DNA from 3 places in the Virgibacillus kimchii genome. Region 3 is predicted to be linked to each of the others. Evidence: riboswitches for the same ligand, from Rfam matches in the RefSeq annotation. Region 3 holds a riboswitch; each other region holds the start of a gene.

Region 1 (10,271 bases), 360 kb from region 3:
TGTTTTTTGGCAAAAGCAACCACTTCTTTAAAAAATTGCTTGTCAGCAACAGCGCCTGTTGGATTATTTGGATAGTTTAAATAAAGTAATTTTGCTTTTTTGAGTACATGTTCAGACAATGAATCAAGTTTTGGTAGAAAAGCTTTTTGCTCCATGAGCGGTACATGGATAATTTCTCCACCCATATATTTCGTATGCGTTCCTAAAACGGGATAATTCGGAGAGGGCATGATGGTAATATCACCGGGATTAATAAATGCTGTGGGGATCATGGCCAAAGCCGACTTTGATCCTATGGCATGATTGATTTCCGTATCAGGATCAAGGCCATTTACTGCAAATACTTCTTCCATATAGGTTGCCGCCGCCTGCTTAAATTCCATCACTCCGTTATCGGCATAGAAGCGATTTTCTGTTTTTGCTGCTTCCTCAGCCAGTTTTTGAATCACAATTTCATCCGCCATCGCATCTGGTTCACCAACCCCAAGATCGATTAGTAGCTTTCCGGGATGATCCTTCACCGCTTTTCTCTTTGCTCTTTTTATTTTTTCAAATTTATAGATCTCGTCTTTCTTGCCAAACTGCGCTCCACCTATTCTTTCAGAAAACTGATGTTGAATATAATCTACTTTTACCAAAACTGATTCCCCCAAATTTCAATTTCTTCTTCCTCTTGATTACTAGCCGTGCATTACCAGAAATATTACCCTTATGAAGTTCTGTCCTCTGATCCATTTATCTTGTTTTTATAATAATGGATGAGGGAAAAAATGTATTTAGATTTTTTGGAAGAATATTTGTATTTTTTTACAAAGATCGAGCGAGTCACCTCCTTTAAACAGAAGGAAAAAAATAAAAAAGTTGCCGGGGGAGGGTGTAATTTCCCTGGCAACCTTTCCTGCAGCTACAGTGTTTTCACCTTACTTCTGAAGGGTTTTTTCCTGTATATTGCTTAAATTGTCTGCTGAAATAATGCAGATCATTATAGCCAAGCGCTTTTGCCGCCTCCGTTACTGTCATTCCGGTAAAATAAAGTAAATGTTCTGCACGCTTTATACGGCAATAAACAATATAGGATTTTACTGTATGCCCAATCAATTCCTTGAATTTTTTGGAAAAGTACCTCGGGGAAAGATTGGCGCGTGCAGCTAAGCTTTCAATCGTATGTGGCTTTCCCGGATGCTGTTGAATAAAATTGGCTGTTTCGCGAATCGTTTCTGTTAAATTATTGCTTGTACCATCTATATTCTCTTCTTTTTCCTGTTCTTCTCTTAAGAGATGAATCATTAATTGCTTTAAAATTAACTTCCCTTCCGTTTTTGCCGCATATGTTTCTACTAAGAACAGCCGAACGTATTGGGTTAATAGAGATTCAAAACGAATCGTATTTTTAAGCATGCGATGGGAGGAGGGGATGAGTTGTACTTCCCCGGTTATATCAAAATGGATGTATGTTAACACGAGGGGGTCCTGGGGGTTGTGAGTTGCTTCCGTCTCATCACCCGGCTTAAACAGAAAACAATGTCCTTTTTCCACCTGGTATGTTTTTCCGTTCAGCTTTACTTCGCCTTCCCCATTCCAAACATAAAATAAGTCATAGTTGGGCATGGGCTGATCTCTTTTTCGCCACTTCCAGTTCGGTTCACAATGGATGGTGGCCAACGCAGGCTTTAACACAAAATTATCCGGATTGACATATAGCATCCGGTCCACTCCCTTCCTACACGGAAAACCTATGTTATTATTTTAAATTGGAATGAAACATGTGTAAATAACTTTTAGCTTTCAGAGGAACACCAAATAGCGATGTTTATACAAATTGCAATCTTCCCGGAACAGGATACCGTGGTTAATTCACCTGTTTTCCTTTACAAACAGGAGGATTCATGTTTATACTGAAGACAAATAACTGCATATCTGAATTTAGCACTGGGGGAGCTGCATTAGCGGCTGAGAAGATGGATATCTGACCCTTGGAACCCGAACTGGATAATACCAGCGTGGGGAAGTGCGGTCTGCTGTATGAATTTATTTTAAGCTGAAATTTTACAGACAAACTGCATTCCCTACGGAGTGCAGTTTTTTATTTTTACTTTATTTTCAGGAGGAGATTATGTATGGAAAACTATTGCGGAACAAGCAGAATTTCAGGGTGCCAGTTTAGCCTGCACCCCATGAGCGCAGACTTTGAAAATATTATTCTATCAGCTTTGGAGCAAACAAATACGTCGAAAGTCTGGAAGGAAACTGATGACGTAACCACTTGCATCCGGGGAAAGATGGTACATGTTTTCGACATTACACAAGCTATCTTTCTTCATGCTGCTTCAACCGGGGAGCACGTTGCCATGAACGGAACCTTTTCCATTGGATGTCCGGGGGATACCGATGCAGATGCCTACATGGACGAGACAGACACCCCTTTAAATGAAGACATGGTAAGTGCCATCAACCAGGAAGCAGGCTGTAAATTTTCCCTCTATCCGTTGGGAGAAAAAGATTATATGGATAAAATCTATGAACAGATTGATCTGTCAAAATCACGCGGCGTCAAAGTAAGCTCCTCTCATTATGCAACCAGGTTGGATGGGGATGTAAAAGATATTTTCCGGACTTTGCAGGAATCTTTTTATCTCGTACAGGATAAAGTGTCCCATGTCACCATGACATTCAGCATTTCAGCCAACAGTCCGTCCAATAAAGCTTAAGGAGATATGTGCAAATGACAAACCAATGGAAGCTAAAAGAAATTGTTCTCATGTCAGCTTTAGGTGTAATATTTGGGCTGATCTATTTAGGATTTTACCTGATAGGCCAAGGGTTCAGAAATGTGCTTGCCCCTTTTGGACTCGGTCAGTTCGGATATGAGATTATATTCGGTATTTGGTTCATCGTATCGATTATTGCTGCCTATATTATCCGAAAGCCCGGCGTCGCGTTTACTTCTGAATTAATTGCCGGGATTGTGCAAGTGCTGCTCGGAACGACTGCAGGACCTCAGCTGATCCTAGGTGCAGCTATACAGGGAGCAGGAGCGGAACTTGCTTTTGCACTGACGAAATGGAAAGATTATCGACTGCGGATCCTTGTGTTAGCTGGGATGGGTGCTGCCGTATTCAGCTTTGTCTGGAACCTGTATTCTTCCGGAAACATCGCGTTGGCACCTTGGTTACTTGTTTCCATGTTTATTGTCAGATTGATGAGCGGTGCATTGCTGGCCGGTGTACTTGGGAAGTGGATCAGTGACCAACTGGCAAAAACAGGGGTGCTCCGCGGATATGCTTTAGGAAAGGAGCGGCATAAACAACGTGAAAAAGGAGCCATTTAATCGCATCCTTGACGTGCAGGACTTCTCTTTCAGTTATGAAAACCCGGAAGACCCTTTATTAAAGAATATCCATTTTTCCTTGTATGAAAATGAAACAGTGCTTCTTATCGGTGCCAGCGGATCAGGGAAAAGCAGTCTCGCCCTATGTTTAAATGGGTTATATCCGGAAGCAGTGGAAGGAGTTTCTTCCGGTGACATTTATTATCGCGGTAAACATGTCCAGGAGTTTCCAAAAGGAGAATTGAATCAGCAAATCGGCATCGTGTTTCAGGATCCTGATAGCCAATTTTGCATGATTAAAGTGGAAGATGAACTGGCATTTACATTGGAAAACCGTAAAGTCCCTTCCATGGAAATGCCACAGCATATATCCCAAGCGTTGCAGGATGTCGGGATGGAAGGATTTGAAAAAAAGAAAATCCATGAGCTTTCAGGCGGACAAAAACAGAAAATTGCATTGGCATCCGTGCTTTTGCTGGAACCGGAACTCTTAATTCTTGATGAACCAACTGCCAATCTGGACCCTTTGTCCCGAGTCGAGTTCATTGACCTGTTACACTCGCTGCAGCAAAAAAAGGGTTTAACTCTCCTCATCATTGAACATGAGCCTGATGATTGGCTGGATATGACAGACAGGGTGCTTGCTGTAGGAAGCAGCGGAAAACTTATTGCTGAAGGACCTGCTCACACCGTGTTTACCAGGCAGGCAGCACTGTTAAAAAAGGAAGGGATGTTCCTTCCAAAGTGCTATATGTCCGACAACAAGAATTTTCGGGTCCGCCCTGCCCTCCCAACATCTGAAGAGATTTTATCCGTCAAAAACCTTACGTTTAAAAGGAAAAGAGACACCGTTCTTCAAAACGTCAATTTGGAAATAAACCGTGGTGAATTTGTATCCATTGCAGGGGAGAATGGTGCTGGGAAATCTACACTTCTGCAACAAATGGCAGGATTGCTTTCTTGTAAAAAAGGCAGGATTTTATTTTTTGACAAAGAATTGCAGCAATGGAACCAGAAAGATTTGAGAAAGAGAATAGGGTATGTTTTTCAGAATCCGGAACATCAGTTTATTACTGATACCGTCATCGACGAACTGACATATGGAATGAAACTGAACGGGTATGCGGAGGAAAAACAGGAAGAAGCTGCAACAAGGCTGATGGAACAATTTCACCTGATGCAACACCGTTTCAGCAATCCATTTTCTTTAAGCGGCGGGCAAAAAAGGCGCTTGAGTGTAGCTACGATGCTGGACCAAACGCCGGATATTTTATTTTTCGACGAACCAACTTTCGGGCAGGACGCGTCCACGACAGAGGAATTGATGCATATAGTAAGACAATTACAGGCCGAATACGGTGTAACCATTGTTTTTGTCACCCATGACATGGATATTGTGGACAGCACTGACCGGGCGATCATACTGCATGACAGGAATATTATTTTTGACGGGGAACCGGAAGATTTATGGAATCGGGAGGATGTTGTCAATCAAGCCAGATTGCGTCTTCCTTATCGCATCAGAAATATTCAGCAGGAAGGTGTAATTCATGATCTCATCCATTAATCCGGCAATGAAGGCCGTTACCATACTGGTCCCCGGCCTGCTGTTAAGTTTTACATTTGATGTGTTTACCCCACTGGTCTATTTTATCTTTATTTTGCTTGTAACATTTACACTAGCGGACATCCGCCCGCTGACATGGCTGAAAATCTTTAGTCCATTTGTATTGGTGGCACTGACATCTGCTTGGATGGCCACCCTTTATGCCAATCAGACCTTTTCATACGGAAATGTCCTTTTTACCATCTGGGGAGTGGATATAACAGAAGGCAGTCTGGTGACAGGAATCAGCCTGGGACTCCGTTCCTTATGTTTTGTCGCCTTATCTCTTTTATTTGCACTGACGACTGATTCGACAAAATTTATGCTGAGTCTCATGCAGCAGTTCAAACTCCCGCCCAAGATCACCTTTGGCATCCTGGCAGGCTACCGCTTTTTGCCCGTTTTCCGGTCCGAGTACCAGATATTGAAACAGGCCCATCGTGTTCGTGGTGCAGACAGAGAGCCCGGCATAAAAGGAAGAATAAATCAATTCCGGAGATATGCCATCCCGCTGTTGGCGAATGGCCTCCGAAAATCCGAACGTGTTGCTATTGCAATGGAATCCAAAGGGTTCACAGGGGACAAAGAACGTACCTACTACCACCAAATGAAAATCCATGCAAAAGACTGGCTCTTTTTCGCCTTATTTGCAGGAATGCTCGCAGCCACCATAGCTGCTTCCTATTCCCTCGGCTTCCTGAATATCTTTGGAAGACAGTTTTAATAAGTATATATAAGAGAGCCCATTTGAAAAATCAAATGAGCTCTCTTATCTTAAAAGCTTTAACTTGCAAATTGCAATATGAAGGTCAGTAAAAATAGACCGGCTATAATATATAGTGTCAACGAAACGGTTCTTTCTTTTCCCGTAGTCAGTTTCAGCAGCGCATACAATATAAATCCCATCGCAATGCCGTCAGCGATACTGTAGGTGAAAGGAATCATAATAATGATAAAAATAGCTGGAAATGACTCCGTTAAATCCTGAAAGTTCAAGTTTCGGATGTTTTGCACCATAAGCGCCCCAATAATAATCAATATGGGAGCAATCGCATTGGCAGGAATGATATTGATATACGGGATTAAAAAAACAGTTCCAAGAAACAGCGTACCCGCCGTAATTGCTGTAAGCCCTGTTCTTCCTCCAGCTGCAATAGCAGCAGCGGTTTCCGCTGTGGATACGGTGGGGCTTGATCCAATAACACCGGAAAGCATGGAAGAAATACCATTTGCCTGATAGGCCTTCTTAAACTTTTCAGGTCTATTTGTCATATCCAGCTGTCCGGAAATCAAGCCGATATTTTCAAAAACGATCACCATCGTAATGGAGAATACTGCAATGATAAAAGGGAGCGATGCCCCATTTTCTATTGAAAAGGCACCGAACACCTCGCTATAGCCCTGCAAGGAAAAAGTATCATTTGCACGTGCAGGCAAAATGTTAAACATAAAAGCAATGCCTGTACCAATAAGAATGGTCCATAGAAAATGACCTTTTACATTGCGGATAAACAAAATCAATGCGATGGCGAGCGTCAGGATCGTGGCTAGTACGTGTGGATTACTCAAATCCCCCAACGCAATAATGGACTGATCTCCCCGTTCCACGAGATGACCGTTTTCCAGACCAATCAGCATGAGAAACAGTCCGATTCCAATTGTAATGGCTTCTTTCAGTGAATCGGGTATAGCATTGCTGATGATTGATGTTAACCTGGTAAAAGCGATAATGGTAAAAATCAAGCCGGATATGACCGTGACACCAAGCGCTTCCTGCCAGGAAAGCCCCATGGATTGCACCAATGTATAGGTGAACATAGCATTAATTCCCATGCCCGGTACGACCAGTATCGGTGCATTGGCCCAAAAACCCATCAGAAGGCACCCTGCAAATGAAGTTATAATCGTAGCCAGGATAGCACCTTCCAGCGGTATACCAGCCTCAGATAAAATCAGTGAATTCACCGCAATAATATATACAATCGTAAAAAAACCGGTGATCCCTGCTGACACTTCCTGTTTTACGGTGGTGTCGTGTTGTTGTAATTGAAAAAGGTTTTTCTTCATTCCTAATCCTTCTATTCAGTTATCCCTCTCCCAGCCCGCTCCAAAAAAGAGCCATATTACATTGTAGTAGTTTAACGTAATTTGTCAAATAGACGTAACTTTGTCAACGGCCACTTTTTCTTCCCCGCACTGATATTACAGGCGTCCTGTGACCGTATGCTTTACGAATTGTCTTTCTGGCTTCTGCCGGTGTTCTTGCATTAACAGATTTGATCCGTTTTTCTCCATCAATTTCTGCTTCTACAAGAAAGCATTTTGCACCACATCTCATGTATTTCACCTCTATTAGACCATTTTATCACGGGTAATAGAATGAAGCTGTGATAAAGTTAAGGGGACGAAGCTAACCAATTTGAGGAAGCAACTTTCGTAAAACTGATATGAGTATTATTCCAAACTATCCCACCAGCTTGTTTCCATATCGATCAGCCAGTGATTTCTCAGCATAAGCGCACGCTCCAGAGCTGCCAAAGTTCCAGCAATCACCAAAATGGTAACAAAATTAAGTAATAACACCTGTTATTCCACCTTAAAAGCAATACATTATTAAACAAACGTTTATTCAATTGAAAAGCGGATACCAAAAGTGCAGGGAAACCACGCTTTCCCTGCACTACTTTTAATCCATTCTCCGTTCCACTAAATTGATGCCGACTCCCATACAGACAACCCCGATTAACAGCATTAGCACCAATGGCAGTACAATCTCATTCCATCCTGCATCAAACAGTGCAATGTCCATTAAAGCTTCCATCGCATGAACCAGTGGGAATAAATCTGCGATAAACAAAAGAACAGGATTACTAAGCAGTCCGGGCGGCATATAAACACCGCTGATGATTGGTATAATCGGTATAATTGACGGGTAGACCATATTGAACTGCTCCGGCGTTTTCACAAACCCGGTAATTAACATGGATACACTTACCATGCTAAGGGAAAAAACAGCTGACACAGTAAGGATCAAGCCAAAATGATATCCTAAATCATAATTCAATACATAATTAAATATAACCAGTACAATTAAAATTTGTATAAACCCTATAAGGAAGCTGTAAAACAAGTGACCGGCATACATCCCTGTTTTACTTACAGGGGAAAGTATCATTCGATCCCATACCCCACTTACTTTATCCGAAGTCACCCCATTTACTTTAAAACCAATCGTAAACATGGCCATAAACAAAGTGAAACCGAAAAGTAATTGAAGTAGCATATTGTACTCGGGCACCTCTCCACCCTCAATAGACTCAATTTGCATCTGAAATGGCGCATCATCCAGATAAGCGTCTACTTGAGTACGGACCACTCCTGCATCCTCTGTTTCAGAAGCCGCATGTAACTGGGCCTCCTGTGTAAATACAGTATGAACATACGCTTCCAGTAATTGAACCGCTCTTGAATCGGACGCCGCAATTATCCGGTAATCTCTTTCAGACAGCTGAATGGCGGCTTCACTATTTCCATCTTCCACATCAATCCGCGCCTCTTCTTCATCGGTAATCACAAACCTATAATCCTGGTTTTCATTCAATAGAGCCTTCCATTTTTCTTCCACTACTACTTGATTTGATTCACTGCTAAAAATAGGTACATTCATTTCCGTGTGTTGATTAGTATCCGCAAAAATAAACGTTAAAAGTACACTCCCAATGATCATTAAAATGATATTCCATGGACTTCTAAGGTCCTTCTTTAATTGTGCTTTAAATACTGGCAGCATTAAGATCTCCCCCTTTCAGGAAACAATAGGATCCCAATGAGGAAAAAAAGGATAAAAAATCCGGCTTGTTTGATCAAAGGAACCGCAAAAGAAACAGTATCAGCATCTTGCAAAGAATCCATAAATAAAGATATCATTACGCCGGTCGGTGTCCATTCACTGAATACCTGCACCCATGCCGGGAACTGCTCCATAGGGAAGAAATTACCGCCTAAAGCAGCCATGATCATAATGAACACCGTAAACAGTCCATGCGCCGTATTGACATTTTTCATTCTTAACATCAATGACGTAAAAATTGCAGACATTCCGGCTACAATTAATGAAAAGAACGTGACAATCACAATAATACCCAGCCAAAATCCCACTGACTTTTCAGGGAAAATTCCCAGCAGAAGATCACTTACAAAAAATACAAGCATTAACTGTATCCAAGTCATTAAAAAAGTGGAAATAATTTTGCCCATTAAATAAGACAATGGACGGCTGTTCGTTAATAATATTCGATTGAAAACCCGTTCCCTTTTTTCCGTTTCCGTCTTTGCTGCTACTGTAGCAGCGATAAATAATGCAAAGAGTGAACTCATCGCAACCGTGAAATATTGCGCAAGGTCTAGTTCAACGGTATTTTCGTTAATTATCTCTCTGCCTCCCTGGGGCAATGCCGGGTCTGTTGGCTCCCCTTCTGTTAGAGCACCAAGTGCAAATTGAAAGTTAAGTGTTTCCATATAATTATCGATAAGACCGGTTAAGATATCTGTCTCAATGGAATGCTCTTCTATTTGAAAATGAATAGCTCTATCTGAAGGCTGATCAAGTATCAGCTGTCTTAAAACATCATACGTGAAACCTGCAGGAATTTTTATAATAGCGGCCAAATCACCATCTTCCACCTGCTTTTTCGCTTCATCCTCACTCATCTCCTCTGTATGAATCCAGGAACTTAGTTCAGGATCTTCAAATAGTGATACCATTAACTCACTCGGCGATAAGTTTACAGCCTGTTCCATCATCGCTTCTATCTCCGTTTCCGGCAAACCCATGTCCTGCAGCGATTCTTCAAATTGCTCGAAACCTGCAGCTTCATCATCTTCCAATACCAAACCTGCATTGATATCTCTTTCACCAGCATCCTCAAATGTAATTCCGGAAAAAACGAAATTTAATACAATGATAATTAATAAAGGTGCCAACAAAGATATCAGCACTTCTTTGCGATCACGCCAAAACACGAGCAAATCTTTTTTAGTAAATGAAATCATTTAATGCCTCCCTCCTCCTAGTCCCTTAATGTCCGGCCGGTTAGATGCAGAAAAACATCCTCTAGACTTGGTTTTTCCATTTGAAAATTCGTTAATTGAATACCTTCACTCTCTACTGCATGTACCAGATCGCTTAGAATATTACTTCCTTTTTTGGAAATAATCCGTATGCCATTATCGGTTTCATCCACATGTCGTATGTTGTTCAAAGATTTTATTTTGTCTATTACTTCATCACTCGTATCGCTCAAGTTTATTTGGATCGTATCCTCACTTGATAAAATA
Region 2 (10,271 bases), 860 kb from region 3:
AATATCACTTTTACTGAAATCAAAAATACTTGTTTAAGGAGAGGTTACATGCAAAAAACGTATCATCCTGCCTGGGATTTAGACGCTATTTTCCCGGGAGGAAGTGAATCTAAAGAATTTCATACATATGTGTCAGACATGTCGGAAGAAATTGAGCAGCTATCCCTTACAGTATCCAACTTTTCTCCCGCAGAACCAAATAACATCGTAGAACTGGAAAAAATTACTGAGCATCTTGAAAAATTGACCAAAAAAGCAAGAGAAGCTTTTGCCTTTATCAGCTGTTTAAGTGCCCAGGATGTAAACGATACGAAAGCGAGTCAGCTGGTTGCAAAAAAAAGTGAAATTAAGGCGAAAATAGAGGCGATTCAAACCAGTTTGGAACAAAAGCTCATACAGATTGATGAGGCAGTCTGGAACGATATGTTACAATCGGAGTCTTTGCAGGAAATCTCATTTATACTGAATGAAAACAGAGAGAAGGCTAAAGAACGGTTATCTGTTAATGAGGAAATATTAATCAATGATCTGGAAGTGGACGGGTATCACGGATGGAGTCAAATGTATGATACCATCGTCGGCAGCATGAAGGTTGAGATTAAGGAAAATGGGAAAATGAATTCCTACTCTGTAGGACAGGCTGCCAATAAAATCGTACATCCGGATCGAAATGTACGAAAGCATGTGTTTGACCAATTAAGTAAAGCATGGGAGGACAAAGCTGATTTCTTCGGACAGACATTAAATCATTTAGCCGGATTCCGCTTGCAGAAATATAGACACCGGGGCTGGGAGGATGTATTAAAAGAACCTTTGGCGATCAATCGTATGAAAAAGGATACATTGGATGCGATGTGGACTGCCATTACGAAATATAAGAAACATTTTGTTGAATTTTTAAATAAGAAAGCTGAACTATTGGGACTTGAAAAACTTAGCATGTATGATATAAATGCGCCTGTTTCTGAATCGGTCAAAAAAGTATCTTACACAGAAGGGGCAGAATTTATCATTCAACAGTTTAATAAGTTCAGTCCCAGGATGGGTGAATTTGCGGAAATGGCATTTGAAAAACGTTGGATTGAAGCAGAAGATCGGCCGGGAAAGAGGCCGGGGGGATTTTGCACAAGTTTTCCTGATAGTGAACAAACGCGTATTTTCATGACCTATTCAGGAACTTCATCAAATATTGCCACATTGGCACATGAACTGGGTCATGCTTATCACCAGCATGTAATGAATGATGTGAACGGTCTTAATCAGCGCTATGCCATGAATGTTGCCGAAACTGCATCTACATTCGCTGAAATGATTGTTGCGGATGCTGCTGTAAATAACGCGAAAGATAATAAGGAAAGATTGGCTTTATTGGAAGATAAGATACAAAGAAGTGTCGCATTTTTCATGAACATTCATGCCAGGTTTCTATTTGAAACACGCTTTTATGAGGAGAGAAAACAGGGACTTGTTTCTGTTGATCGATTAAATGAAATGATGATTGAGGCGCAAAAAGAAGCATATTGCAATAACCTTGATGAATATGATGAAAACTTTTGGTCATCGAAGCTGCATTTTCACATAACAGGGGTACCATTTTATAACTTCCCTTATACATTTGGTTATTTATTCAGCCTGGGAATTTATGCAGAAGCCAAAGAGCAGGGAAATGACTTCGAGAATGATTATATTGCACTGTTGCGTGATACCGGGAAAATGAATGTGGAAGACTTGGCAGAAAAACATTTACAGGTAGACCTGACTAAGCCGGAATTTTGGGAATCAGCGCTTGAATTATGTGTAGCAGATGTCAAGGAATTTATAACTTTGGCAGGTGAAAATACGAAAGCTTAAAGTCAGTTAGATCTTACGCACATGAAACATTGAAGTTTACTATTGTCTGGTATACAATCTCATCTTTGACACTAAAAACCGCCATAAACATTGTGATTTCAACGTTTATGGCGGTTTTAAAACACCCAAAAACTGCGTACTATTTTCCTTTTTTGGTTTGCTTTAAAATTTTTTTCATGTTTTTTTGAGTAACAATTTCAAAGTCGGTTCTGAAGCCAAATGCATCATGTAACGCATCCGTGATTTCTGTTCGGGTATATACAGGTATGTATCCTTCTCCATCCAATTCCCACATATTCATATTCCTCAATGTATTGATTATTTCCGGGCATGTAAAGCGTTCATCTAATTTTTTCTCTAAAATGCGATAAATTAATAGGGATAGGAAACATGTTAAAAAATGTGCTTTTATCCGTGAATCTCTCCGTAAATAAACAGGCCGGGCCTGAAATTCACTCTTTAATATTCGAAACGTCTCCTCGATCTCCCATCTCCTTCGATTAATCTTGATAATCTCCTCGATAGTGGATTCCAGATTGGTACATACCGCATAAAATCCGTCATACATGGATTCATTATCGATCTGCTTTTGATTCAGGGTTGCCTGGGTTTTGTCTGCAATTTCACCATCATCTGTCACATGTGTTGCTTTGATGAATCGCTTTGGGTCATTCTGATTATGCTTATTCAACGAGCTTGGATTTTCCACTTTCTTCTTCGCGCGTTCTACTTGTTTTTCCCGAATAGATGCTTGATATCGCTGGTAAACGGGGGAGTACGTGACAATTAACTTTTGTTCCAATCCATTTTCTTTTATCCAACGCTCCTTGTAATACGTTCTCTGGTCATTTTTGAGCTTGCGGACATCTTCTAAATTTACTTTTTTATTGCTTCCCGGTATTCGCCACCCCTTAGAATCCAGCGCCCACTCCTTCAAAAACTTCTTCAGTTTTTTGATTGACTGTGTGGTGACAAATGCGCGTTGTCCTTTCGTGTTATATATCCGATTCTTATTCGAAGATAGTCCGGCATCTGTACATACCACAAATTTCGAAAGGTTAAAGTCTTTTAGAATACGGCGTTCCAACGGTTTCAAGGTGGTTTGTTCATTTCTGTTTCCAGGTGTCATACTAAAGGCAAGTGGCAGTCCTGATCCATCCATGAATAGTCCCATTTGAACAATTGGGCTGGGCCGATTTTCTTTAGAAACCCCATATTGTTTCATACCGTCTTCTTCCTCGATTTCAAAGAAAAAATTGGTGCAGTCATAATATAAAACCTGCGTGTTTCGATCAACCACCTGGAGGCTGTTTTTATAGACCATTTCTTCAATGAAATCAGATTGTTCCGCAAGTACTTCAAGTGCCCGGTACATTTGATGCTCCTTAAAATGTGGGGGCTCAAGTAAGTCCTTCGAATGTTCAAACGTCCCCTTTTTAGAAGTGGGATGTAGAATGCGCAAATACAGAAGACGTGAAAGAATTTCATTAAGATCATATTCAAATTCATATTTCTGAGAGATTTTCTGACAGATTTGATCTAATTTTAGTTTATGATAAAGGGATTGTAAAAAAAGATAACCGGAATTAAACAACGTTTGTTTATTCAATTCTATCTGCTTGGCTGGACTGTATCTGGCAATGATTTTATAGTTACTCTCTTTTTCTTCCTGTGTTAATTTTTTGGCATATTCTTTTGCCCAGGTATAGGGATCTACACCGGGATGCTTTTCTAAAATTTCCTCATCGTTTCCTAAAGCCTCAACGACTTTTGAGGTTTTCTTTCCGTTCCGATAAACATCTTTAATAACAGAATAGGACGTTGACCCTTTGGAAACACTTTTTTTAATGCGCACACACATCTCCTCCGTACTGTGTTTATACTTTATATTATACAATAGTACGAAATAGTACGCAATTATTTAAAGCGGAATTTGACAAAAAAATATAAGCCTGCACTGGCTTATGATCACTTTTTATTTAATTTAGGTGTCAAACTCCCGGAATCAGCGCTTGAATTATGTGTAGCAGATGTCAAGGAATTTATAACTTTGGCAGGTGAAAATACGAAAGCTTAAAGTCAGTTAGATCTTACGCACATGAAACATTGAAGTTTACTATTGTCTGGTATACAATGGTATAAAGTGAAAAAAGCATAGATTGAAAGCCTGCAGGGGGAGCCTTTTGGCTGAGAGTGAACAAGGTATGTGTTCTTACCCTTAGAACCTGTTAGTTAATACTAGCGCAGGGATGGTGGCTTTTTTGATGGAATAAAGCAATGTGAGCGGGTTTCCCATCAGGAAGTCTTCCCCTTGGCATTGCTTTTTTTGCGTTCCAAAATAGGGGGAAGGAGTGTTAATTTGCAATCCAGAAGAGTTTTATTTTTAATTGAAGTGGCTATTTTTACAGCATTGGCATTACTTTTGGACATTTTACCATTTTTATCTTTTAAAATTTGGGCCCAGGGTGGTTCGGTCTCGTTTGCCATGATACCAATCTTTATTGTGGCGTTTCGTTGGGGGCTAAAGGGTGGCTTACTGTCCGGATTTTTACTTGGAGTATTGCAGGTTGCCACCGGAACAGCTTATATTTTGCATCCTGTGCAGGGTATTCTTGATTATGCCGTTGCATTTACTGTATTAGGATTTGCCGGCGTTTTTGCAAGAATAGTTCAGCAGGCTGTTAAAAACGGCGAAACAAAAATATATTTAACTTATATTACATTTGGTGTTTTATTGGGCAGTGTATTACGCTTCCTTGCACATTATATCGCAGGGATCGTCTTCTTTGGCTCCGCGGTGGAAGGTCAGCCGGCGTGGCTTTATTCATTAATTTATAATGCATCCTACATGCTGCCATCATTTGTTTTATGTACAGTGCTTGTGTTCTTCCTGTTCCATAAACAGCCAAGAACATTAATTAATGCAGCGTAAATCAGTCAGCCCGCTCACAAAGGGTAACCTTGAGCATACAGAGGTTACCTTTTTTATTGGAAAAGGAGAATCTCAGGAGCAGAGGTATTAACCCGGTGTAAAAGGTGAACCCGGCCATAACAGCCGGGTTCAATGATCTTACTTTATAATAAATAATCAACATCTTCATTTGTCACAATCAGTAGTACTTTGCCCTCGTCCATTTCTTCTTCGTATTGTTCTGCTTCTGCGTCGCTTAATCCCATCTCTTTAAGTTTTGTGCGCAGTTCGTCTCCTTTACTGTTAAAGAGGTTTCCGACTGCATCCCCAAAATCCATTTCTTTCATGCCGATTGTATTTGCATCTGCGTTGTCTGCAATGCGCTCGGTTCGGTCATCATCATGGGAAAGTACATAGACATTGTCTTTGTCCACGCCTCGATCTTTTAAGAGGTTTACATCTGTTGCCAGTTGTTCGTCATTTGTATATTCCTTGATAAATGGTTTCATTTTAAATACCTCCCTTTCAAGTATTCACTTTCTTCATTCCCGTATGAATATGAACTAAACATATAGTTTCGGCATAGGCTATATGACCATGGAAGGGAGGAGAGGGGAGAATGGTGGAGCTATCATTTTCTCATTGGCTATATGGTTTAGTTACATTGGGCATTATTGCCACCATGATTTTCCGTAAAGGCGTAGTGATGCCTACTTTGTTTGGGACATTTGTTGTTGCCTTGGCTTATCACGGGAATTTAGTTGACGGATTTACAGCAATATTTCAGGCAAATTTGGTTGCTGCCCAGGAACTGTTTAACATATTTCTGATCATTACCTTTATGCTTGCACTATTAAATTCTTTAAAGGATTTAGGTGCGGACAGAAAAATGATACAGCCTATCCAGAAGTTTATGACTAATGGACATATCTCCTTTTTTATACTAGTAATTGTCACGTATATAATTTCTTTGTTCTTTTGGCCAACACCGGCGGTTCCATTGATTTGTGCGCTGCTTGTACCTGCAGCAGTTCGTGCCGGGTTACCGGTTATGACAGCTGCAGTAGCTATTGCGATTGCAGGTCAGGGCATGGCACTTTCGTCTGATTATATTGTTCAGGTTGCTCCGAGCTTATCTGCAACAGCTGCAGGGATAGAAACGTCGATCGTTGCTGATAAAGCATTGATCTTATCCAGCATATCCGGTGTGATTGCCATCATGCTTGCTTATTTACTGTACAGGAAAAATATAAGGTCCAGGGATGATGAGAGAAATGAATGGGAAGTACAGAAGATGCAATCTGCTTCAGTGTCGGATAAAAAACAGGGAACCGAAAACCTGGATAGGTGGAGCAGAATATTTGCCATTCTAGTGCCAATAACACTGTTGGGTGTTGTAATTTATATGGTATATGAAAAGCTGCTGAGCGGAAGAATGAGCGGATTGGAAGGGGGAGATGGAGCTGCCTTTGTCGGCGGTGTTGCTGTAATACTGCTATTACTTTCAACCATTGCTTTTGGGAAAAAGCATGCATTGGAGTATATCAGTACCCATATTACCGATGGCTTTACTTTTGCTTTCAAAGCGATGGGACCTGTTATTCCGATTGCCGGTTTTTTCTTCCTGGGAAGTCCGGATTTTTCGGGAAGCATTTTAGGAATAGAAGAAAACGCACCGGCTTTCCTTTTTGATATTGTGCAGGCTTCCCAGGAATATATACCACAAAGTGCGTTTTTGGCAGCATTCAGTGTGTTGCTTATTGGGATTATAACCGGATTGGACGGCTCAGGATTTTCCGGTCTGCCCTTAACCGGAGCACTGTCTGCTTCATTAGCAAATGCTTCAATTGATGCCGGTACGCTTGCAGCAATTGGGCAAATGGGTTCAATATGGACCGGCGGTGGTACACTGGTAGCCTGGTCCTCATTAATTGCCATTGCCGGGTTTTGTGGTATATCAGTAATGGAGCTCGTACGCAGGAATTTTATTCCGGTTATGGCGGGTCTCGCCCTTTGCACATTATTTGCTGTATTGTTTTTATAGACTCCTGGAATAATGGTTGATGAAAGAGCATTCACGTCTTTATAAAAGCAACCAGTACTCTGTACCTGCAGTGAAAATCGACAGGAATACAAAAATCCTGTCGATTTTTTTGTTATTTACAATTAAGATAAAAAATATTATAATTTACTTTATTATCAATTAATATAAAATTGATAATAAAGTAAATTTCCGTACATATTATAACGAAAGAGGGACAAGTATTACTTTTTGAAAATTTAAAATGAAGGGGAGGCGGAAAGTTTTGTCTGGTATTTTAATTGCACTGATAGGTATGGCGATTTTCGCACTGGGTTATCGCTATTATTCCAAGTTTATAGCGGAAAGGATCTTTAGATTGGACCCGGATTATGTTACTCCGGCTCATAAGTACAAAGATGGGGTGGATTTTGTTCCGACAAATAAGTTTGTGCTTTGGGGACATCATTTTTCCTCTATCGCCGGAGCTGCTCCGATTCTCGGTCCGGCAATTGCGCTTTATTGGGGATGGCTGCCTGCTTTATTGTGGGTCATATTAGGAACGGTTTTTGCAGCGGGTGTTCACGATTTTGGTACGCTTGTTCTATCAGTCCGCAACAAGGGACAGTCGGTGGGAACTCTTGCTCACCGACTGGTAGGACAAAGAGCAAAAATCTTATTTTTATTTATTATCCTGATTCTCGTTTTAATGGTAAACGCAGTTTTTGCATGGGTAGTTGCCAATTTGTTTATTTCGTACCCATCCAGCGTATTGCCTGTATTTATTCAAATTCCATTAGCCATATGGATAGGTTATGTTGTATATAAAGGGAAGACGAAGATGCTGATCCCTTCGCTGCTGGCTTTGGCCGTCATGTATATTGTCGCTGTGATCTCCAGCAGGGTGGATTTTCTGCAGATTGATATTGTCAGGTATTTCGGCGGGGAAGGTGCTGAAGGAATTTTTGGGTTAGGTGCGGTATCTTCTGCTTTCTTTATTTGGATCATTATTCTGATGATTTATGTTTATATCGCTTCCACATTGCCGGTTTGGAAGCTTTTGCAGCCAAGGGATTTTATCAATTCTCATCAATTGGTACTTGGTCTGGTTATTCTGTATTTGGGTATGTTTTTGACAAATCCGCAAATGACAGCCCCGGTAACCAATTCAGGTGCAGACACACCATGGCTGCCTTTGCTGTTCATCACCATCGCCTGCGGTGCGATCTCGGGGTTCCATGGACTGGTTTCTTCGGGAACGTCGTCGAAACAATTAAATAAAGAAACAGATGCACGGTTTGTTGGATATGCCGGGTCTGTAGGTGAAGGAATTTTAGCACTTCTTTCCATTATTGCAGTGGGAACATTTTTTACAACGCAAAGTGATTTCTTTGCAACTTACGGCAGTTTTGTGGATGCCAATGAAGCAGGCCTGGGTATTTTTATTGAAGGTGCCTCCGTTCTTGCCGGTGGCTTAGCTATCCCGTCGGATATTGCGACAACATTGGTGTCCATAATGGTAATCAGCTTTGCAGCGACATCGTTGGACACTTCTGTGAGGCTGATGCGTTATATTATTTCTGAATTGGGTGTTGAGTATAAAGTACCTGTATTAACAAAAAGACATGTTGCTACTTCTGTTGCAGTTGGTACGAGTGCAGCGCTTGTATTGCTGCCGGAAGGACCACAGGGCTTTGGTTCAGGCGGATATTTGCTATGGCCATTATTCGGTACATCAAATCAGTTGCTGGCAGCGATTAGTTTAATGTTGGTCGCTGTATGGCTGAAAAGGCTTGGAAGGAATTATATTGCCGTAATTATTCCAATGATATTCGTTATGCTAATGACATTGTGGGCGATGTTACAGCAGGTTGTTTTCGAATGGTCATGGTGGGGCACGGGGCCTAATACGTTACTATTCGTCCTTGGCGCGATCATCTTTGTATTTGCAGTATGGATTATTCTGACGGCTGTTCAGGTAATGAGGGGAAAGTTTGATAAGCCTTTGGATGAAGATTATAAGTGAGTGGACCGGGAATAGGGATCTGTTATGCAGGTTCCTATTCTCACTTAAAGCTTGGAGCCCATTGAGGTTTTCTGATATGATAAGTCATAACAAAGAATAATTTAAAAAGAAACAGCGCTTTTTTATTTATATTCGAGGTGTGCTCTATGCTGAATAAAGTGAAAAAGTTAATTGAATTTTATGAAGAAGTGTTAAGTATGCCTCATCGCCAGGAAATTGCCAGGGAGCTCAGGGATGAAGATGATCTGTTCCTGCTTCTGCTGTATTCCGAGATGATAGGCATTCCGAATCCGGTTTATTACTATACGTTGGAGCTCTATCCATATATGATTGAAAGATTTCATGATTGGCATTTGAGGATGGGTATGGAAAAATCACCATTAACAGGCATACGCTGCTGTTGACGCAATGTGGATGGATTTGGCAAAGTACAGGAAAGGTGAATGGCAATGCAGGAATTGACAAGAAAAATAATATTCCTGGGAGGCAAGGGGGGTGTAGGAAAATCAACTTCAGCAGCAGGTCTTGCATGGAAATTGGCTGAAGCAGGTAAGAAAACATTGCTTGTATCCACGGACCCTGCACATAATCTCGGGGATATTTTCAGACAGCCGATCGGCGGCAGTATTAAAAAGGTTGCGGATTTTTTATTCGCACTGGAAATTGACCCTGAAATTGAGACGACAAATTATATTAATAGTGTAAAAGATAATATTAAGGGTACAGTACATTCCAGTATGATGGAAGAAGTTCATCGCCAGTTGGATACAGCAAAGGCTTCACCCGGGGCGGATGAAGCGGCACTGTTTGACAGATTGATTTCCATCATATTGGAGGAAAGGGAAAATTATGACAATATCGTATTTGACACTGCGCCGACCGGACACACCATACGTCTGCTGTCCCTGCCTGAATTAATGGGTGTATGGATAGAAGGTTTGCTTCAGAAACGCCGAAAAACAAATGAGAACTATTCGCAGTTGTTAAATGATGGTGCCCCTGTGGAGGACCCAATTTATGATGTGTTAAGAGAACGGCAGGAGCGTTTTTCAAGGGCCAGGGAGATCCTGCTGGACCCGAAAATGACAGGATTTATTTTTGTGTTGAATCCGGAAAGACTGCCGATTGTGGAAACTGAAAAAGCGATTAAATTGCTCGATCAGTACCATTTGCATGTAAAAACACTGATTGTAAATAAAGTACTCCCGAAAGAAGCCGATGGCAAGTTCCTATCAGAACGGAAAAAACACGAAAAACGATATTTGGATTTGATCAATCAAACTTTTGCGAATAAACATTTAATTTATATTCCTTTGCTTTCAGAGGATATTTCCAGTAAGGAGCAATTACAATTGTTCAGTAAATATTTCAAAGGATAGTTTTTCATAATAGATGGCAAAAGATCTTAGAAGAGAGGGAATAAACATGAAAGCATTTGTACATGAAGATGGAGAATTGAAGCT
Region 3 (10,271 bases):
ATGCTTTTTCAATCATGGGGAACAGGACACGTTCTTCTTTACGGATATGGTTTTCCAGTAAAGCGCCTAATTCATGCATCATATCCAGGTCCGTTTCCTTCAACTTTAAGAGTTGATCGAACAGGGAACGTAATTTTACATGTTCCATAAGCATTTCTATTACTTCCGGTTTATTAATATCCTCGTATTGGGCATAGGCCGGTAAAAGGATTTCTTCTTCTTCCCGGAAATGCTCCTGGCCACCAGGGTTCCAAAAATCATCGGCATCTTTCATTATTTCTTCGATCGATAAGCGGCTTTTCTCTGTTCCTGCTCTTTTTAATTTGAGTGCCAGGTGCAAGCCAATCATATGATGTCGTGATAAATCTTTCAGCGATTCATGCCGTTTCATGCCTTTTTTGTTTGTCATAGCGACACTCCTTTTAACTATGATGAACCCTCTCCCTCTTCACAAGTATACCAGCTTTTAACTAACAGCCCTGCAAGGACTATTCACTGACCAGACCAGTACAGTTGTAAGCGGGATTTATCTTTTTTCGATATTGTTGTTACCTGTATTTTGTTTTCACATCGGGTATGCATATAATACGTAACGGTCGGGTGCACTTCCAATCATTGAAAAAGGATAACAAGTGGAAACAGTTAAGTATTCATCTTCCCGGGTTGGATCGATCACGGTCGTATTGTCTGCTTCCACGATTTCATGATCTCTTATCCGGTATTTATATGTGCCGTATTCCATTTTTACATGGAATTCATCCCCGTGTTCCAATTCGCCAAAATCTCTAAAGACGGTATCCCTGTGGCCTGAAAGAAGAATCTGTTTATTTTGACCCGGGAGCCCGGTGTCATGGTAATGACCTACTCCCTGTGCAAGTTCTTCTTCGTCCGTACCTTCCACGATAGGAATTTCCCGGTCTAATTTCGGAATGTACAGTAACCCGATGGTTTCCCCTTTTTCATATTTTATCTCTGTAATATTTTCATCATTTATTTCCTGCAATGTGTTATTGTCTGCAGCAAGCATAGCCTCTGCCTCTGAGAGCCTTTCTTTTTCCTGATGTGATGAACTCCATAGCTGATAACCGCCAAACGCTAAAGTAGAGAGACCTGCAATGATAAACAGCCAGGATATATACTTAAGCATCACATTCACCTCAATAGTAATTTTATTAATTCCAATGTACACCTTTCCGTATGTTCCTGCAACGATTCTTTCAGAAAAACCATCAGAATTTAGTCGGTATTCCATATATATTTACACATTGTTTTTTTATTTGTGTGAGCTTATCTCATAACGAAAAATTATTATTGCAAAACGATCCGGACGGATGCTTTACCCATAGGCATAAGTGCAATATTTGAGGCTGAACTGAAATGCACGCCCGCCGAAAATTATTGCTCGAACGCTTTTTCACCCCGTTTTCTTTGCCAGTGGATGCTGCTTCATCCTTCCAGCTTTTCTGTATGGTTTTTGGCTATCAATGTTCCTAAAGGAGTCGCCGTCTTAATTAAATTGGAGTTTCTTAACCAGACAGACCGTACTTTCTTGCAAACTCTGTTGCAGTTTAACTCTTTATTCAAGTTCTCCTGGTATAAATATTACTGCTCCCCCCAACAAAAAAAGACTTCTTACCAACGGCCCGTGTAAGATTTCATATTTTTCATGTATCCCTATAAATATTCCTTCCTACCAATAAAAAAACGTACGTTACTATTCTATTATGTAATAAAGTAATTCTTGTAAATTCGTATACCTTTAGAATCATTTTTTATCTAAATCATACCAATGTTCAGATAATAGTTATATAATGACTAGTGAATAGAAAAAAATAATAGAGGAGGGAATCAAATGAATCTCAAAAGATTCACATGGTCTTTGCTGGCCGTGGCAGGAGTAATTATGATAGCGCTTACCTCGATGGATTTCAGCTCTACTTCCGCCTCACCCGCAGTCGTGGAAAAAGAACCACCGGAGACGGCAGTTGTTGAAATTGTTGTGCCGGATGGAGACGCTGTTGACTATTTAGTAGAAAACGGCTATGAATTAACAGGCTATGCCAGTGATAAAAATGGCCAGCTGGAAGTCCATGCAATTGTTACAGAAGTGGAAATGGAAAGATTGGAAACGGAAGGTTATGACCTCACTATCGTTCAAACCTCTCAAGATGTGGAAAGAATACTGGAGGAACGCGAAAGAAGATCAGAACAGGAGTGGACTTTATCCAGTGCAGAAGACAATATTAATGTCTTCAGATCTGATTACTTCACTAATCAGTCAGGGACATTTTTATATCTTGAGGCAAAGTCCAGCGCCGGACCTGATGTATCCATGAATGCATCTTGGGTGGATGAAAACGGTGAAGAACAAACTGTCTCCATGACAAGAAAAGTGGATTATGGGGAATATTTATATCACTATACACTCACAAATATTGATTCAGTCCCGGAAAATGTATTAATTACTACCAGTCAGCAAGGATCTGTGGAAACAGAATTAACTGAATGGATAGGTGATGGCACGCCGGTGGGTGATGATTATTTGAAAGATTTTGTTGATCATTATATGGATCCAATAGAAACTGAAGAAAGAATCATTGCTTTAGCGGAAGAATTTCCCGAATTAGCAGAAATTGTAGAGCTTCCTTATGAAACAAATGGTTACAGAAGACATGCACAAGCAACTTTTGGAAATACAGTAGATGCTGCATTTGTACTTACATCAGAAGCATGGGGTCATGAAGGCGGCAATGATATTACGATAGATATTCAGACTGCAGAAGGGGAAAATGAGGAGCTTCATGTTGCAGTAGAGGGTGATGCAATAACAGTTACCCTTGGAACAGATGATGCCGGCGAAGCGAACAGTACAGCAAATGATGTAATAAATGCAATTAACAGTCAGGCAGGTGATCTGGTTACTGCAACCAATTACAGAGATTCCAGTGGTGATGGACTGGTGGAAAATGAAGCTGACATAGCATTAACCGATGGATTAAATGCACCTGATGAGATTTCCAGAGAACCTCGTCAAGTAAAGGCCATACGTATAGGTAAAGAGCGCGACGGCTCTAAGCCGGGTGTATTGGGATATTCTCAGGAACATGCTCGTGAGTGGGTAACACCGCTGGTTTCCGTGGAGACGGCTGAAAGGCTGTTGAGAAACTATCATATTGATGAAAATACGAAAGAGTTAGTGGATAACCTTGATATTTTCATCGTACCGACAGTGAATCCGGATGGCGGGATTTTCTCATTCTATGATTACAATATGCAACGTAAAAATCTTACGAATCATTGTCCTGCCGAAGCTTCAGATCCAGCTTACCGCAATCAATGGGGTGTTGACTTAAATAGAAACCATGCAGTTGGATCAGTGTATGACGGATGGATTGGCGGTTCAACAAATTGCCTGTCAGGGACTTATGCCGGACCGGAAATAGAATCAGAGCCAGAGGCGAAGAATATTGTTTGGTTGGCAGAGGAATTTCAAAATATTGAATTTGCCATGAATATTCATTCCCATGGTGGGTACTTTATGTGGTCTCCTGGAGCTTACGATGCAGACCGCAATCCATTGCCTCGTCCGACGGCAGGAGAGGAAGCCTATTACTGGCAGGCTTCAGAACATATATTGACAGAAATTAAAAACTACCGCGGTACTGTTATCCACCCTGGAAGAACCGGCCCCATCCCGGATGTGCTGTATTCTGCAGGGGGCAACTCAGCAGACGCATTATGGTATAACCATGATATTTATGCATGGAACTTTGAAGTGGGAGCACAACTGTGGGATGAAGAAACGGAACGCTGGGTAAGTGTTGGCTTCCAACCGGAATTTGAAGAAGGCCATGCAGAAGCAATGGAATTTGCCAACGGCTTAATCGGATTATTTGAGGTAGCCCTTGAAAATGCAAACGATGATGTAAATCCGGAAACTTGGATTTCTCCGGAAGAAGGAACGTACCATGATCCTGTTGAGGTAGACTTTGAAATGAGCGAACCAGCTACTGTTTATTATACCCTGGATGGTTCACGACCAACTTTTGACTCCGATGTCATTAGTGTAGCCGGAACAAGAATGGGCGGAGAAACATTAACAATTGAAGAAACCACGACGATCAAATGGTTCTCTGTAGATCCGGCAGGAAATATTGAGAATGATTATGACCCGGATGGAGAAGGAAATAACTATAACGAAGCTGAAGTTGTTATTGATTATTTGCCGGAAGGGGTAACTGCAGCCGGGATGCAATCGCTAGTGGAACGTTTTGAACAGGAAGAGGAATTTGCTGATGAAACAGCTCCTCGCACACTGAAAAACCATTTAACAGCTGTGGATCTTTTTGAACAACAGGGAGATGGCGATAAAGTAGTCAGACATATGAATAGCTTTCTGTTGCTGCTTTATCATCAGGAAAATAATGAGCTTATTTCAGGAAAGGTTTATCGTATCCTGGAAAACTATTCAAATGAATTGATTGAAATCTGGTCATCGGAGTTGGATACCGAAGAAGCCATATAAGGGCTGGGAATAAGGCCATCCGTGGAGCAGTCAAGTGCTCTGCGGATGGCTGCTTTTGCCTTTTAATAAAAAATTATATATCATTAGATGGGTGATGGGCTGTTTTTGGGCGAAATTATACCGGCCAATCTTCTTTATTCTCCGCCATATCCCAAAACATATATTCCAATTTACTTGTTTTCACGACGATCTCTTCCAGTTCAGCCAAATCTCTTTCAGGCTTTCCTGCTGCTATTTCATTAAGCAGATTTTTGCAGTCTTCAGCCAGTTCGGTAAAATCATCCGACGAATACATTTTTACCCAGCGGCCATAAAATTCGTGCTCCTTTGCCCCTGGCCATGCTGCCAGCTTTTTGCCAATAAAATTATAACTCCAGGCACAAGCCAGTACAGCGGCCACGACATTTTCCACTCCACCGCGCTGGGAGACATTCAGCATATAGCTTGTATAAGCTGTAGTTGTGGCGGCAGCTTCTGTTTTTTCCAAGTCTTCTTGGGATATGCCGAATTGGGCGGCATATTGCCGGTGCAAATCCATTTCCATATGGAGTGTGCCGTCCAGCAGTTTGGCAAAAGTGGTCATCGTTTTTAAATCCTGCGCTTTGGCGCTCCCCAGTGCAAAAAGTCTGGAATACTCTATTAAATATACATAGTCCTGTTTTAGCCAATGCATGAATTTATTCTGATCCAACCATCCTTCCCCAAGTCCTTTTACAAAAGGGTGGGTGATGTATGAGTTCCAAATAGGTTCCACCTTTTCCCATAGACGTTCTGTAAATAATTTTTCCATTTCCTCTTCTCCTCTCCGATTATTAAATTTGCTTAATAAGTAGCTGGACCTTTTAGTTGCAGAATGCTCTCACCTCTTTTCATGCAAGGGGAAACAGGAAAATAAAAACCCATTTCCAGTCATAGAAATGGGTTCAGCAATGGGTATACTCATAAATAGAACATTGCCAATCCGCTTCCCTACGCTAGCCTTACCTAGATCAGGTTCCAAGGGTCGATTTACTCTCTCAGCATCCACGTGCTCCCCCAGCAGAATTACAAATTAATTTAATTTTCGATAACAATTATAGCCGCTTCCTGTTAAAATAGCAAACCGGTTCGAGGTACCTGTCCTCTTGTCCCAGGAGAAAGTTATCGGTATAATGAATGTACATATGAAATTCCACTAGGGGTGCCGGCAGGCTGAGATAAGATTTTTCTTAATCCCTTTGAACCTGATCTGGTTTGTACCAGCGTAGGGAAGTGGAGCTGGCGAATATACGGATTTTGTATATCAAACCACTCCATTTCCGGAGTGGTTTTTTTAGTAATCTTCCCTATTTTTTTCTCAAAATCTATGAATAAGGAGCGTTCAGTATGGACTATCTTGCAGAAATCAGGAAAGAGAACCCGTTCATTTATAATATTACCAATGAAGTGGCCACAAATATGGCTGCCAATGGACTCATCGCCGTCGGTGCGTCTCCGGCCATGTCCAATACGCCTAAAGAAGCTGTAGAAAATGCACAGCATGCAGCAGCAGTTGTGTTAAACCTGGGTACCCTTACCGAAGATCGGGCAGAAGCGATGTTGATTGCCGGAAAAACAGCAAACGAAAAAGGTGTGCCGGTAATCCTGGACCCCATTGCAGTTGGAGGGACCAAATTTCGTACAGAAGTGATCTATGAATTGCTGGATAAAGTGAAATTTGCTGCCATCCGTGCTAATGCGGGGGAAATTGCTGTACTCGGGGATACTTTGTCAGTAATGAAAGGACCGGATTCTACGATTGAGGAAGTAGATCCGGAGGTGGCCAAAGGCGTTGCCAATAAGTATAACACTGTCGTTATCGCGACCGGAAAAACAGATGTCATCACTGATGGCAAGCGCACGACCCTGTGCAGAAACGGACATGCCATGCTGCAAAACATCACTGCCAGCGGTTGCCTGCTTACATCTCTTGTCGGGCCGTATGTTAGTGTAGGAAATGATCCATATGAAGCAGGAATTGAAGTAGCTGCGGCTTATGGCATCGCCGCCGAATTGGCAATGGAAAAAGCAAATGGTCCCGGTTCATTTATCCCGGCACTGCTAGATGAGCTGTACTTTCTCGATAAGGAGAAAGTGGATAAGTATAAACGGGTGGAGCAAATATACTAGCGAATGGTGAAAAGGGGTCTGTTGCAAATGAGCACTTCAAATGGAAAATCAGTACTGCTACTTGTAGACTTGCAAAATGATTTTTGCCATCCGGACGGTACTGCAGCCAAACGGGGGAAAAATGTCCACGTTTTTCGGGAAACTTTATTAAGGACGAAAAATTTACTGGATGCTGCCCGAAATAATAGCATCCCGGTGATCCATGCCATTTCTGAACATAGTGAATGGACAGCATCTCCGACACAAAAAGAAAGGTATGGCAGAGCAGGTTCGAAAAGCGGCCTTTCCTATTGTGAACCTGGGAGCTGGGGCGCAGAATTTTTTCAACCTTTCATACCGGAACATGGTGAAAAGATTGTCATAAAGCATCGTTACAGTGCTTTTTTGTACACTGACCTTGAATTGATTCTACGCCGTAGTGGCGTTACTGAACTGGTCATTTCCGGTGCTTATACAAATGTTTGCCTAGATAGCACTGCCCGGGACGGGTATATGCGGGATTTTCACGTTATTGTTCCCGCTGATTGTGCCGTTTCTGACCATCAACGACACCATGATTATGCACTTGCTCTGCTTGACGGGACATTTGCAGATGTAGTGCATTCAGATGATATAAAAAGACAATGGGAAAGGAGCAGATGATATGAAGGAAATTCTATTTATTGAAACAGGCACGGGGGTAGATTTGCACGGCCAGGATGTCAATGAAGCGGCAAAGCGGGCGGTGATGGATGCGATTCATTATAATTCCATGCCGGGAATAAGAAAAATGCTTCCTGATGAAGATATTAATAAAATGAAAGTGAATGTGAAACTTGGCATTCCGCAGGATTTGGGAAATCTGGATGAAAAGAAAATAAAACAGCTTATTCCTTATGGCACCGTGACCGTAGAAACAGTAAAAGGGGGAATGACTGCCACCAGCGGGATTATTCTTGAGGATCAGCATGATAAAAATGATTTGATGTATATCGTCAATGCTGTAGTGGAGGTAGGCTATTAAGGAGTCCCATCAGTTTTACTTGCATTAACAAAAGTTTACCGATAAATTCCTGTGATTGATAGCTTATTCCTATGGGTATGATAGGGAAAGCCTTATTGATGGTACCTCGGATTTGACCTATGCTTGGATGTAGTAAGTCAAACCAAGGAGGTATTATGTATGGAAAAAGCAGTATTTTATCATGCCGGCTGCCCGGTTTGTGCAGACGCAGAAAAAATGGTTTTGGACTACTTTGACAAATCAAAGGTAGATGTAGAAGTCATCGACTTTAACGATGATGCATCAAAAATCAACGAAGCAGAGAACGCTGGGGTTAAATCAGTCCCTGCGCTTGTTTTAAATGGACAAACGTATCATATTAACCACGGGGCAAGCATGGAAGAAGTGAAGAACGGATAATATAGAAAAGCGGGAGGGTGTAAATTGCCCTCCCGTTTACTGTATAGCCAGGTTCTGGCCAATTTGGATAGTGCAGAGAAAGAATAGTACTGATGGTTTTCCTTAAAGCATAGCTACAGCTTGGTTAATGTCTTCAGCCTGGGCGATTGCGGAGATGACAGCTACTCCATCTGCTCCTGCTTTCAGTACGGAAGCAGCATTATCTTTATTAATTCCCCCGATGCCTACGATAGGAAGGTTCGGGAATTGTTTTCTTAATTCCACGACCCACTCTGTTCCCACAGCGGATTTGTCGTGCTGCTTAGAGGCCGTGCCGAAAATATCGCCGGCTCCGACATAATCCACATCATCCAGCGGGCTGCTCTCAAGTTCACCCCTGGATACCGACAGACCAATGATTTTACCTGGAAACATTTTTCTCAGTTCTGTAACCGGGTGATCATCCTGTCCAACATGTATACCATCTGCTTCCAATGTCTGAACGAGTTCCACATCATCATTTACGATAAATGGAATGCTGTATTCCCGGCAAATGTCACGAAGATCCTTACCCAATTCCAGTTTTTCCCTGCCGGTCAAAGCACCATCTCCTTTTTCCCGGAACTGATATGCGGTGATACCGGCTTCTCCTGCTTCTTTTAAAACGTCTCTTGGATCTCTGCTGCAATCCCCGCTTCCCATTATGAAGTATTTTCTCAGCGCTTTTCGTACATTATATTGCATACGATCATCCCTTCTTTAGATGCATTAAATGTGTCTGACGGCCTACTATTTGTTTCCGGATTCTATTTCCTCTTCAGATCGGACAGCCCAGTGATTTGTCGGGCCATTACCATTGCCCAGGTTGAAGGAATGTTTGATGGCTGCCGTAACAAATTTCTTTGATTTTTGAACAGCTTCCTGCAGTGACACTCCCTGGCTTAAATAGGCAGTAATTGCAGCTGAATAGGTACAGCCGGTACCATGCGTGTTTTTTGTATCAATTCTCTTTGCGGTGAAAACGGAAAGTTCTGTTCCGTCATACAGAAAATCCGTCGCTTCACCATCCAGGTGACCGCCTTTCACTAATGCTGCTCCTGCCCCAAATTCTTCAACAAGTTTTACTGCAGCATTTTTCATATCATCTCTTGATTGAATTTTGTCTCCTGTCAGAAACTCTGCTTCCGGAATATTAGGTGTTACAAGGGCAGTTAGCGGGACTAAATGGTCGCGCAAGTAATCCCGTGCGTTTTCGAGTATGAGCGCATCCCCACTCGTTGCCACCATAACCGGATCCATGACGTATGGCGCGCTCATACCGGAAATTTTGGCCTTCATCATTTTCATCATGTCTATGTTGGCGATCATTCCGGTTTTGAATGCATCAACAGGCATGTCGGAAAACACGGAATCCAGCTGCTTCCCGATCATGGAAATAGGCAGGTGATACACATCCTGAACACCTGTTGTATTTTGAGCGACGACGGATGTAATTACCGACATCCCGTAGCTTTGCAGTTCCTGAAATGTTTTTAAATCAGCCTGAATTCCCGCACCGCCGGTTGGATCTGTGCCGGCAATCGTCAGGGCACTATGGACTTTTTTCAAGTTTTTTCCTCCTCAATATCTATTTATTTAACAGACTTATACGCTTAGCAGGTTTGTCTGTTTCACTTTTGCGATAATAAACCAGCCAATAAGCGCGCCGGTGACACTGCTTACAAGAAATGAAGGTATAAAGGCAAAAGCACCAGCAGCACTTCCCATCAGTATTTGTGCAATCGGCACGGCAAATAAAGCACCGATTATGCCGCTTCCAATGGCCTCACCGCCGGCAGCAAAACCGAGTTTTTCGGTTTTTTTGTAAAGATAGCCTGCGACCAGCGCTCCCACCATACCACCGGGGAATGCCAGTAATGTACCAAGGCCAAGCATATTTCTTAATAAGCCGATCATAAAAGCAATGCCAACAGCAGGCCACGGTCCGAGAGTCACGGCAGCCATCACATTGACAGCATGCTGCACGGGATAGGCCCTGGCTACACCGGCAGGAAACCATATTAACTGGGCACCCAATGTTCCAATGGCAACAAATACAGCCATGGTCGTTAATAGTCTTGTTCGGTTCAAATTAATACCTCCCTTTAAATGAGGTTCCAGGTACAGGTGAGTTTCTAAGACTCTGGCGGAAAGGGAAGAGGCAGCCTGGTGAAAGCT

What was found. Region 3 has a riboswitch for thiamine pyrophosphate ahead of tenA (thiaminase II). Riboswitches for the same ligand answer to the same signal wherever they lie in the genome.
Region 1: another riboswitch for thiamine pyrophosphate. It lies ahead of ACZ42C_RS16520 (YkoF family thiamine/hydroxymethylpyrimidine-binding protein); the one in region 3 lies ahead of tenA (thiaminase II).
Region 2: another riboswitch for thiamine pyrophosphate. It lies ahead of thiT (energy-coupled thiamine transporter ThiT); the one in region 3 lies ahead of tenA (thiaminase II).

Annotation. Positions count from the first base shown of each region.
Region 1 is NZ_AP043951.1:3,411,548-3,421,818, reverse strand. Features, by position in the region: gene ACZ42C_RS16530 (LL-diaminopimelate aminotransferase) at 1-638, opposite strand, end outside; gene ACZ42C_RS16525 (AraC family transcriptional regulator) at 916-1,704, opposite strand; TPP riboswitch at 1,922-2,024, shown strand; gene ACZ42C_RS16520 (YkoF family thiamine/hydroxymethylpyrimidine-binding protein) at 2,118-2,708, shown strand; gene ACZ42C_RS16515 (ECF transporter S component) at 2,723-3,328, shown strand; gene ACZ42C_RS16510 (ABC transporter ATP-binding protein) at 3,309-4,895, shown strand; gene ACZ42C_RS16505 (energy-coupling factor transporter transmembrane component T family protein) at 4,879-5,658, shown strand; gene ACZ42C_RS16500 (NCS2 family permease) at 5,718-7,001, opposite strand; gene ACZ42C_RS16495 (hypothetical protein) at 7,105-7,272, opposite strand; gene ACZ42C_RS16490 (hypothetical protein) at 7,389-7,517, opposite strand; gene ACZ42C_RS16485 (ABC transporter permease) at 7,621-8,724, opposite strand; gene ACZ42C_RS16480 (ABC transporter permease) at 8,724-9,986, opposite strand; gene ACZ42C_RS16475 (ABC transporter ATP-binding protein) at 10,004-10,271, opposite strand, start outside.
Region 2 is NZ_AP043951.1:408,632-418,902, forward strand. Features, by position in the region: gene ACZ42C_RS02120 (M3 family oligoendopeptidase) at 49-1,851, shown strand; gene ACZ42C_RS02125 (IS1634 family transposase) at 1,991-3,706, opposite strand; TPP riboswitch at 4,014-4,118, shown strand; gene thiT (energy-coupled thiamine transporter ThiT) at 4,211-4,783, shown strand; gene ACZ42C_RS02135 (YflT domain-containing protein) at 4,927-5,271, opposite strand; gene ACZ42C_RS02140 (hypothetical protein) at 5,385-6,806, shown strand; gene ACZ42C_RS02145 (carbon starvation CstA family protein) at 7,069-8,808, shown strand; gene ACZ42C_RS02150 (cory-CC-star protein) at 8,955-9,212, shown strand; gene ACZ42C_RS02155 (ArsA family ATPase) at 9,258-10,187, shown strand; gene ACZ42C_RS02160 (zinc-binding dehydrogenase) at 10,234-10,271, shown strand, end outside.
Region 3 is NZ_AP043951.1:3,774,759-3,785,029, forward strand. Features, by position in the region: gene ACZ42C_RS18400 (hemerythrin domain-containing protein) at 1-409, opposite strand, end outside; gene ACZ42C_RS18405 (class D sortase) at 566-1,252, opposite strand; gene ACZ42C_RS18410 (M14 family metallopeptidase) at 1,853-4,525, shown strand; gene tenA (thiaminase II) at 4,641-5,315, opposite strand; TPP riboswitch at 5,475-5,572, opposite strand; TPP riboswitch at 5,692-5,792, shown strand; gene thiM (hydroxyethylthiazole kinase) at 5,891-6,673, shown strand; gene ACZ42C_RS18425 (cysteine hydrolase family protein) at 6,701-7,315, shown strand; gene ACZ42C_RS18430 (Lin0512 family protein) at 7,317-7,676, shown strand; gene ACZ42C_RS18435 (thioredoxin family protein) at 7,836-8,075, shown strand; gene thiE (thiamine phosphate synthase) at 8,178-8,798, opposite strand; gene thiD (bifunctional hydroxymethylpyrimidine kinase/phosphomethylpyrimidine kinase) at 8,844-9,662, opposite strand; gene thiW (energy coupling factor transporter S component ThiW) at 9,699-10,184, opposite strand.